Regions from separate parts of the Hymenobacter tibetensis genome, predicted to be linked through region 2. Evidence: riboswitches for the same ligand, from Rfam matches in the RefSeq annotation. Region 2 holds a riboswitch; the other holds the start of a gene.
What was found. Region 2 has a riboswitch for cobalamin ahead of MTX78_RS19660 (TonB-dependent receptor plug domain-containing protein). Riboswitches for the same ligand answer to the same signal wherever they lie in the genome.
Positions count from the first base shown of each region.

Region 1: linked by a shared signal. The riboswitch ahead of MTX78_RS11545 (acyl-CoA thioesterase) and the one ahead of MTX78_RS19660 (TonB-dependent receptor plug domain-containing protein) in region 2 are both predicted to bind cobalamin.

Region 1 is NZ_CP094669.1:2,887,646-2,892,591, forward strand. It holds gene MTX78_RS11540 (DUF2911 domain-containing protein) at 299-826, opposite strand; cobalamin riboswitch at 1,085-1,277, shown strand; gene MTX78_RS11545 (acyl-CoA thioesterase) at 1,449-1,844, shown strand; gene MTX78_RS11550 (hypothetical protein) at 2,016-2,333, shown strand; gene MTX78_RS11555 (NAD(P)/FAD-dependent oxidoreductase) at 2,569-4,146, shown strand; gene MTX78_RS11560 (CoA-binding protein) at 4,219-4,578, shown strand.
Region 2 is NZ_CP094669.1:4,873,872-4,878,817, forward strand. It holds gene MTX78_RS19640 (DUF4397 domain-containing protein) at 1-122, opposite strand, end outside; gene MTX78_RS19645 (hypothetical protein) at 320-889, shown strand; gene MTX78_RS19650 (class I SAM-dependent methyltransferase) at 1,093-2,280, shown strand; gene MTX78_RS19655 (DNA-3-methyladenine glycosylase) at 2,341-2,940, opposite strand; cobalamin riboswitch at 3,108-3,338, shown strand; gene MTX78_RS19660 (TonB-dependent receptor plug domain-containing protein) at 3,499-4,946, shown strand, end outside.

The sequences.
Region 1 (4,946 bases), 2.0 Mb from region 2:
GGGACAGTAGTACAGCACAACCAGACTAGCAAACAGGTTAGGAAGAGACTAGTGGCTGTAGCGGCAACACGGGGTGGAATCCAAGTCTGCATCTGCATTTTAGAGTAGAGGCCTCTAGTGAACCTGAGAGAGCTTCCATTCCGGTTACGGTCGGTATTGCCAATTAACTCATCCACGGCTTGCTGAAAGGCAACACGTATAAACGGTAGCCTAGTATGCGTTGATCAGTATATAAAACAACAGGGCCACCGTTTCCTAGAAACGGTGGCCCTGTTGTTTAGCCTATTTTCGGCGGTTGTTACTTTACAGTGAAAGCAGCCTGCGTGTTTTCCCAGGCCATCGTTACGGTGCCGGCTTTGTCGGCGGCTATGGTGAACTGCTCAACGGGTTGCGCCGTTTTAGTTGGCTTCACTTTCACGCGTAGCGCGTCTTGCTTCTCATCGTATTTAAAGGCGCCCCACTGCTTGGCCGTCTTATTGAAGATGATGGTCCACTCCTGCTCGCCGGGGATGGTGAACAATGCATAGGTGCCGGCTGGTAGCGCCTGACCATTGATTTTGACGGCTTGCTTGGCTTCGAACGTGGTGGCCTCGTTGGCACCGGTGCGCCACACCTTACCGTAGGGCTCTAGCTCACCGAATATCTTGCGGCCCTTCATCGAAGGACGGCTGTACTCGATAGTGAAACCAGGACCCGCCACGGTAGCCATTGGGCTTGGACGCTTGGACTTGTCTTCCGGCATTTTTGTTTGGGCGAAGGCACTGTTACTACCGAGTAACAGCAGCCAAACAAAAACAAGCAGAAATTTAGAAGTGTGGTTACGCATGACGGTAATGTGGAAGGGTTGGGAAAAAGTGAACGAGAGCATGATAGTATAGGCACAGACGCTATTTTCAAAACAAAGACGTATGCCCGACAAGCGCAAGGCAAATAACCTGCCACGCAGCGGTGGGGCCCTGCTTGAAACGCCGTGTTAATGATGCAGCCCCCTGTTCGAGAGGCCACCGGACGGACGCAAACACCTATACCAGGTGGAAGTTGAGCTTACAACCTACCTTTGCCCCTTGTTGTTCTTTGTTCGATTTGAATTCAGACGGCGAAAGGTTTTCGGGTAATACCGAAATGAAAAGGGAACCGGGTGTAAATCCCGGACAGTCGCGCTACTGTAAGTAACGAAGAGTTTTCATCCTAGCAAACCCATTGGCTGGCACCAGCTGGCTGAGAAGGGAGGTGAAAACGTTACAAGTCAGGAGACCTGCCTTCCGCTGAGTTGATAAGGTTGCCTTCGCGAAAAAGGTCCTTGTTGGGTGCTGAAAAGCTGTGTGAGCAGCCACCGTAGAGTGGCACAGGCTACCGCATGTCTTGTTCTCACCTACCTAGACTTAAGGTGCAGGCTACCGCCAAATTGAGCGAAGGGTTAGTCAGTTCCTTGTCAACCCCCTTCTTTTATGTCCTTGTCTTTGACCGACAAAATTGCCCGCGCCGAAACGCGCATCTTCAAAGCCGTTTTTCCGAACACCACCAACCACTACGATACCCTCTTTGGGGGCGCCACTCTACATATGATGGACGAAGTGGCTTTTATTACGGCCACCCGTTTTAGCCGCCTCAAAATGGTTACGGTTTCGTCAGACAAAGTGGACTTCACGCATCCTATTCCCGGAGGCAGCCTTGTGGAGTTGATTGGTACCGTTGTACGGGTAGGCAATACCAGCCTGCAAGTGCAAGTCGAGCTGTTTGTGGAACAGATGTACTCCGAAGAGCGTCACCGAGCCGTTTCCGGGCTATTTACCTTCGTTGCTATTGATCAGGACAAGCGGCCTGTGCGCATTCTGGCAGAATAAGAAATTGTGAACGGCCGCATTTCTTGACAGTCAAATACTTTATATTCAAATAGTACTGCGCAGCACATTTTTGGATGCTCCCCGATAGCGCTATATACTGAACCTTTTTTGCTTCCTCTTTAGTTAGAAAGGCCGTACAGAAGTAACTCCGCTGCATTTGCCTGTTGAAAGATGGACCATCAGTATCACCCTGACTTAAGCGCCCGTTTGGAAAAATCATTTGAAGAGGCCGACAAAGCCCGTGAGCAGCTCACTGAATCGATGTCTAACGCCGTTGCAACCAACTGCGACCTGCTCCACCACGGACTTGTAAGCGCCAAAGGGCTCGAAGTTACTACGGAGATGTACCGGCATATGCTGGGCCAATTGCTGCGCAACAGCTCCGGGGAAGTTAGGGCTCAGGTGCTGAGCACCTTCAACCAATCCATGGAGAAATTCTGGCCGCGCAAAAAATCCAACGATACCGATACCCTGGCGTTCAGCGAATAGCTCCTAGGCAGTTGTTGCAATCACCACCTAGCTCGTTGTTGCTTCTAGGAGTGCTACCTCACTGAATACTCCCTCCTACCTGGGCCCCGTTGGCTGCTGCAAAGTGCCTGGCGGGGCTCGTCGTTTGCGGCGCACTTTCACCCGTTGAAAGGTGTTACGATGGCAGCAGGTCTTACCTTTGCTGTGTACTCCCTGATTCTACTGGTTCAAAGGATAACCACCTTTCACCGTCTTTATGTCTGATTTCAAGCAAGAAGTGGAAGTGCTAGTGCCGCCGGCAGTAGCCTATGATGAGTTTAAACGGTATCGGGCCCTGTTAGCAGCGGCCAGCCTCACGCCCGGCCAAGCCGATTTTGTGCACCTGCGCAAACGATCTATTGATGCCCGCGGCCGGCAACCTCAGGTACGGTTGCGCGCCGATATCTACCAAACCCCGCCGCCAGTCGGCCTGTTCGGACCCTGGTTTCAGTATCCGGATGTGCGCCACGCTCAGCGCACCGTCTTGATTGTGGGAGCTGGCCCGGCCGGCTTGTTTGCGGCACTACGGGCCATTGAACTAGGAGTGCGGCCGATAGTACTGGAACGAGGCAAGGATGTGCGCACCCGCCGCCGCGACTTGGCGGCCCTCAACAAAGAACACCTCGTAAATCCCGACTCCAACTACTGCTTCGGGGAAGGCGGCGCCGGCACCTACTCCGACGGCAAGCTCTATACGCGCGCTACCAAACGCGGCGACGTTGGCCGGATTCTGCGCTTACTGGTGCAACACGGGGCCACTCCCGACATTCTGGTTGATGCTCACCCTCATATTGGCACCAACAAGCTGCCCTCTGTGGTGGCGGCTCTACGGGAAAGCATCCGTCAGGCCGGAGGGGAAGTGCGCTTCGATACCCGCGTAACGGATCTGCTGCTGGAAACCCACCGCTTGCGTGGAGTGGTTACGGCCGCTGGCGAAGCACTGGAAGCCTATGCCGTTATCCTGGCTACCGGTCATTCTGCCCGCGACATCTATGAGTTGCTGCACCGTCGTGGGGTCCTCATCGAGGCCAAACCCTTTGCTTTAGGCGTGCGAGTAGAGCATCAGCAGCAACTTATCGACCAGGCCCAGTACCGGCTACCTGACCGCGGCCAGTTGCCAGCAGCTTCCTATTCATTGGTGCACCAGACGCAGTGGCAGGGCAAACAACGCGGCGTGTTTTCGTTTTGCATGTGTCCGGGGGGCTTCATTGTCCCCGCCGCTACTGCGCCCGGTGAAGTGGTGGTGAATGGCATGAGTCCCAGCCGCCGCGATTCTCGTTTCGCCAACTCGGGTATCGTTACGGCCATCGAGCTAGAGGATATGGATCTGCGCCAGTACGGGCCGCTAGCCGGGCTGCGGCTACAGGAGCAGATAGAGCAACGGGCTTGTCTGATAGCCGGCAACACGCAAGTAGCCCCCGCCCAGCGCCTAGGCGACTTCCTTAAGAATAAAGTTTCCTCGGACTTACTGGAAACCAGCTACCAGCCTGGGCTCGTGGCAGTATCCATGGATGAGGTCCTGGGGGCAGGACTGGCGGAGCGCTTGCGTCAAGGGTTTCGCAATTTCGGGCAGAAAATCCCTGGTTATGCCACCAACGCCGCTCAAATTGTTGGGGTGGAGAGTCGCACTTCTTCTCCGGTTCGTATTCCGCGCGACCGAGACACCTTGGAACACCCCGAAATCCACGGCTTATTTCCCTGCGGCGAAGGCGCCGGCTACGCAGGGGGCATCGTTTCGGCCGCTATGGATGGCGAACGGTGTGCGGAGGCTGTTGCAAAAATCTTTGCCTCCTGATCTGTTTGGTGGCTACCTGCGTAGGTATAGCCCTAAAAAGTCACCCACTGCTTCTCCTAATTTCCTTTTGCTATGAAAAAGACCCTTGTTCTAGGTGCCAGTGATAATCCGGCCCGCTATTCTTACCGAGCAGTCCACCAACTCCAAAAGCACGGCCACGAAGTGGTACCAGTAGGTATCCGGAAAGGCCAGGTTGCGGGTCTTGATATTCACACTGACCGGCCGGCCGCTCCGGCCGTTGATACAGTAACCTTATATGTAGGACCGCAGAATCAACCCACCTGGTATGACTACATTCTGGATCTACAGCCCAAACGCATCATCTTCAATCCCGGCACCGAAAATCCGGAGTTGGAACGTATGGCGCAGGAGCGTGGAATTCAAACGGAAGAGGCCTGCACCTTGGTGATGCTTTCAGTGGGCCAATACTAATTTCAGGCTCTTACAGCAGCAAGGCGGTTGATTTACACAGTTAAATCAACCTAATGAATAGTAGTTAAAACTGGATTATTGGATTCCTCTTTGTGGCTCAGTTGGCTGCAGGGAGGAATTTATCTTGTACTTATACAGTAAAATTCGGCTAGAACTAAACATCCTTCTATTTCATAGCAACCGATTGCATAAAGCGGTTACAACGATTTCCCCCGGTGAATCCCTATAGGATACAACCCTTGACATCCTAAAGTACAGGTGCAGTTGCCGCGCACCGTAATGAAAACAGGGCCATAAACTAACAAACGTTCGTTTAAAAATTTAACTAAAAAGAGATTAATTATTTTGAAACCTTTATTTCAGGGTGG
Region 2 (4,946 bases):
AGCACTCTTCCTTGCGCGGGGGTAGCTGGGTTATCATCATCGCCACAGCTTGCGAAAGACAATGCAGCAGGAAGGGCGGCGAGTAGGAGAGAACGGCGAAATAAAGTGGAAAAGGTTTTCATCAGTGGGCACTATGGTGAGAGGAAATACGGTATTGCGCTCAGAACGTAAGTGTGGTTCCTTTTGTTGAGCTGCCATTAGAATCTTTTTGTTGCTGAGAGTCTTAGCTTCTTGCCTGAGACTTTATTAAATTTGTACTATGCATTACCTCACCTCGCTCCCCTACCGCGCACACCATCGCTCACTTGTCCTATTTAGTATGGCCACAATGCTGTTCAGCTCCCCGCTGTACGCACAGCAAAGTCCGCCTACGATTCAACTAAGCCCCGAAGATCAGAACCGGGGACTAAATGGACCTCAGAAGAACTTTTATTTCGCCACCAAGACCAACCCTACCGACGACGATTACCAGAACGCTGGCTATTTCGGACAGCGGTTGCGCCCTTACTTAGCGGGCAACACAGAGGCTCTCGATAATTTGAACAGCTACCGTCGTCAGAAGTGGCTGTTTTTGGCGGAACGGGCTGTATTCATAAGCTCAGTGGCTACCTACGGTGCTCAAGTACTGCACGGCGACGGACCTCAGCAGTACTTCAACAACGTTCAAAAAGTAACGATAGGTGTAGCAGCCGCTAGCTTGCTGTCCAACGTATTTATCACGCGCCACACCAACGAGCACTTCGAGCGGGCCGTGAATGCACACAACGCAGGCTTCCCAGCAGCTCATCGTACGGGCGGCATGTTGCGTCGTCTTGCACCAAGCGGTGTTGGCATGGGAGCGGCTCCTACCGGGCAGCCGTTGCTGGCCTTGCGTTGGCAGCTTCGCTAGCACTTGTGGCATAAACGGGCTAGCGTTGTTTGTTGTAATAAACGAAGTTCAGCACGAATTTGTAGGAGAAGGCACTCTTCCCCGCATTGAAAACGTTTACTTCACAGCACATGCTACCACAAGCGCCTTACCTTTGGGCTTGATTGGGGCCGTGGATGAGCACGATGGCCAACCACGCTTTTTTTTGTCCGTAGGAGTAATACATGGAATTTCCGTTGCCCGAGGCGGCTCGTCGTTACGTTGCCAAGCATCTGTACGACGACCCCGCTCAACTGGCCCTGCAAGCCCGCCGTTACCCTAGTCTACCCGTTCCGGAGTTGGTACGCCAGATTCAGGCGCGCCAGAAGGCCCGTCTGAAAGTACCCGCCTGGGCCGACAACCCTGACTTGATTTTTCCACCGACTTTGTCGGTAGAACAAGCTTCTTCGGCCCGTACTGGTACTTTCAAAGCATCGTTGGTTACGGGGCAGCGCCTCGTTGACCTCACAGGTGGCTTCGGGGTGGACGTTTCGTGCTTTGCAGAGCAGATACCAGAAGTGCATTATGTGGAGCGCAACGCGGCCTTGGCCGATGTAGTACGCTTCAACCTGACGCACCTGGGCATCACCAATGTGCAGTTTCACACGGCTGATGCCGTGAACTTCCTGCGCAACACGCCTGATACCTTCGACTGGATCTACCTCGATCCTGCCCGACGTGACACGGCGGCTAAGAAGATATTCCGGCTGCAAGACTGTGAGCCTGATGTGTTGCGCCTCATGCCGCTGCTGTTGCACAAAGGGCGGCGCGTCTTGCTGAAAACTTCGCCTATGCTTGATATAGATCAGGCGGTGTTGGAGTTACGTCAGGTGCGCCGCTTGTGGGTAGTAGCCGTCGATAATGAATGCAAGGAGGTGTTGTACGAACTGGGCCCTGAAGCGGCCGTCGACCCAGAGCGCTACACTGTGAACCTGCTTCGTACGGGTGAGCAGCAGGAGTTTCGCCTGAACAGGGCCCGCGAAGCCCGGGCTATTTCCCGCTATGCTGAGCCGCAGGACTATCTGTATGAGCCCAACGTTGCAGTGCTGAAGGCAGGCGGGTTCCGTAGCATCGGCACGGCGTTCGAGCTACTGAAGCTGCACCAGCATAGCCACCTCTACACTTCCGATACGTTACGGCCTGAGTTTCCAGGCCGTATCTTCCGTATCCGGGCAGTGGAGCGCTATGATGCAGTGGCTATCAAAGTGCATCTCGGCCCCGAGGCTCGCGCCCACGTCACGACGCGTAACTTTCCCGACACCGTAGCCGATTTCCGCCACCGCACTGGTATTCGCGAAGGCGGCGACACGTATCTGTTTGCCACCACCAACTTGGAAGGCAAACTGATGATACTGGTCTGCGAAAAACTGTAGCAAGCGCGGTTGCTGTGGGGCTGCGTAACAAACGCGGCTCAGACAGCAACCGCACTGCTTTTAGCGAGCGGGGCTGGTCCATTTGCTACCCTTAATGCGGAAACGCCACGGCAGCGCGGCATCGTCGCCGGCATAATCTATTCCTACACGGGGGCTGGCTAGTATCAGGTCTTCGGCTACCGGTTCCTGCTGATCTTCCAGCCAAATGGTTGTTCCGGTAAGGTCGGTGCCGTAGTGCTGGGTACTGATGCCAAGTGCTTGAGTGAGCAAGCCAGGACCACCTGTAAGGTTGCGCTTGACCTCTGTTACTCCGCGGCGGAGCAGCATTTCTGGGATGCCCACAGTGGGTTCGATTCCTCGAATCAAGACAGCATCGGCTTTGCCCGCTTCGTTGGTGATAATGTTGAACAAGGCGTAGCGCCCGTACACGAGGTACACATAGGCTACGCCGCCTGGTTCATACATAATCTGGGTGCGGGCAGTGTAGCGCCCCAAATGCGAGTGGCAGGCTTGGTCGTTGATATGGGCGTAGGCTTCTGTTTCCACAATCCGGCCGCCGGTTAGCACTCCGTTGATGTTGGTGTAGACGTATTTGCCTAATAGGTCGTGGGCCACCTGCACGGGGTCAGGGCGGCGGTAAAAGTCAAGCGCAATCTTCATGAATACGACGAACAACTGTGGGTGTCACTGGAGAGCTATGCCTGCACTACGAAGAATGCTGCCTCAGGGCTTCTCAACAGCATTAGGGGCAGGCAAGCAGACCAGCCACCATGAGATGGATACGCACGCTACGGAAAACAAGCAACCGCAAACCAGAAACTCCTCTCTATCTTTGTGGCTGTAAAGGTGGCCGGACTCTGATTGGAGAGCGAGGCTGAAAAGGGAATTCGGTTGAAATCCGGAGCTGTCCCCGCAACTGTACGCTTCACGAGTTTGGCGCGCCTCTGCTGCCACTGTTTCAGCGAAAGCTTTTTCCAAACAACCGGGAAAAGCTGGAGAAATGGGAAGGCGGCGCACCGGAAGCAAGCCAGGAGACCTGCCTTTGCTGTTTTTATGTTCAGCGCTTTCGGAGGAAGAGCGGAGAACGAATGCAGTGGCGGCCTTCAAGTCGCTGATTTTTTTCTGTTTTCGGCCTCGGCTTTGGGGTGGTTGTCTGGTAAGCCAGAGCCACGCTGTAAGTTTTGAACTAAATTTTCCTGACTTGGAGATTTGGTTCCGATGATTGATTTTAGTGGGCAGTTGAAAAGCTCGAAGCTGCTTTGCCGCGGCGGCGCCACCGCGCTACTAGCCGTGCTTGGGCTAGCGAGTGCTCCAGCAAAGGCGCAGCAGGCCTCTACTTCTCCCCTCGACTCCATTCAATCGTTGCCCAACGTGCGGGTACAGGGTATTCACCTAAGCCGCTTTGCGGTTGGCAGCCGCGTCAGCACGCTCGATTCTAGTGCGTTTGCTATAACAGGTAGCACAGTAGCCGACGCCTTAGCAGTTCGCACCCCTCTCTACCTGAAAGAATACGGCCCAGGTCAGTTGGCATCCATTGCCATTCGGGGTACGTCGGCGCAGCATACAGCGGTACTTTGGAACGGCTTCAACATCATGCTGCCCACGTTGGGCCAGAACGACTTTGCCCTCCTACCATTAAGTGGCGTTAGCCAAGTGGCTGTACAGCATGGGCCGGCTGGCGGCACCTACGGCACGGGGGCAGTAGGCGGCACTTTGTTGCTGTCGGCCCCCGCCGTGTGGGGCGCGGGCCCCCGGGTACGGGTGCAGGCTGATGCCGGTAGCTATGGCCTACGCGCTGGCAGTGTAGAGGGCAGCTTCAGCAACCAACGCATAGCGATGCGCACGGCCGCCTCCTACCGCACGGCCGACAACGATTTTCCGTACGAAGTGCGCGAAATAACCGGCTTAACTCGCTACCGCCAACAAAACGCCGCGCAACAGCAGTGGAGTTTCGCGCAGGATGCTACGCTACGGGTAGGACAACAAGGAGAAGTGCAGGCCTCGGTATGGCTCACAGAAGCCAACCGCGAAATTCAACCTTCTATAGGTTCGGCCAATAGCAACGCCACCCAACACGATCAAAGCCGCCGGTTGCTGGCTGGGTACCGGCATGTTTCGGCGCGGCACGAGTCGGGCGTACGGGTGGCGTGGTTTGAAGACGTGCTCGACTACCTGAGCGACGGCGTGGAGAGTTTTTCACAAGTGCGCACAACGCAAGCCCAGGCCGACCATACCGTCAACTTCAAGAGCAAAGCCAGCCTCCGGGGCGGTGTAGAAGCGCAACATTTTGCTGTAGCGCCTGGCCTGTACAGAGGCGCCGTGGATGAAAACCGTTTTGCGGGCTACCTATTATTCCGCTACGACCCCCACCCAGTGCTGCACCTCTCTGCCAACCTGCGCCAGGCTATACTGCCTGGCCGCCAGGTGCCTCTTACGCCTACTGTTGGAGCGGAGTGGGAAGTGTTGCATACAGAACAGCAACAGGTACTAGTGAAGGCCAGTGCTTCGCGCAGCTACCGGGCCCCTACTCTCAATGAGCGGTACTGGCCCCAGGGCGGAAACCCCGATCTGCGACCCGAGAGCGGCTACGGGTATGAAGCCGGACTGCAACACAGCATCAAGCCAACCAAGCAGCTGAAAGTATCGTCGGAACTCACGGCGTTTCA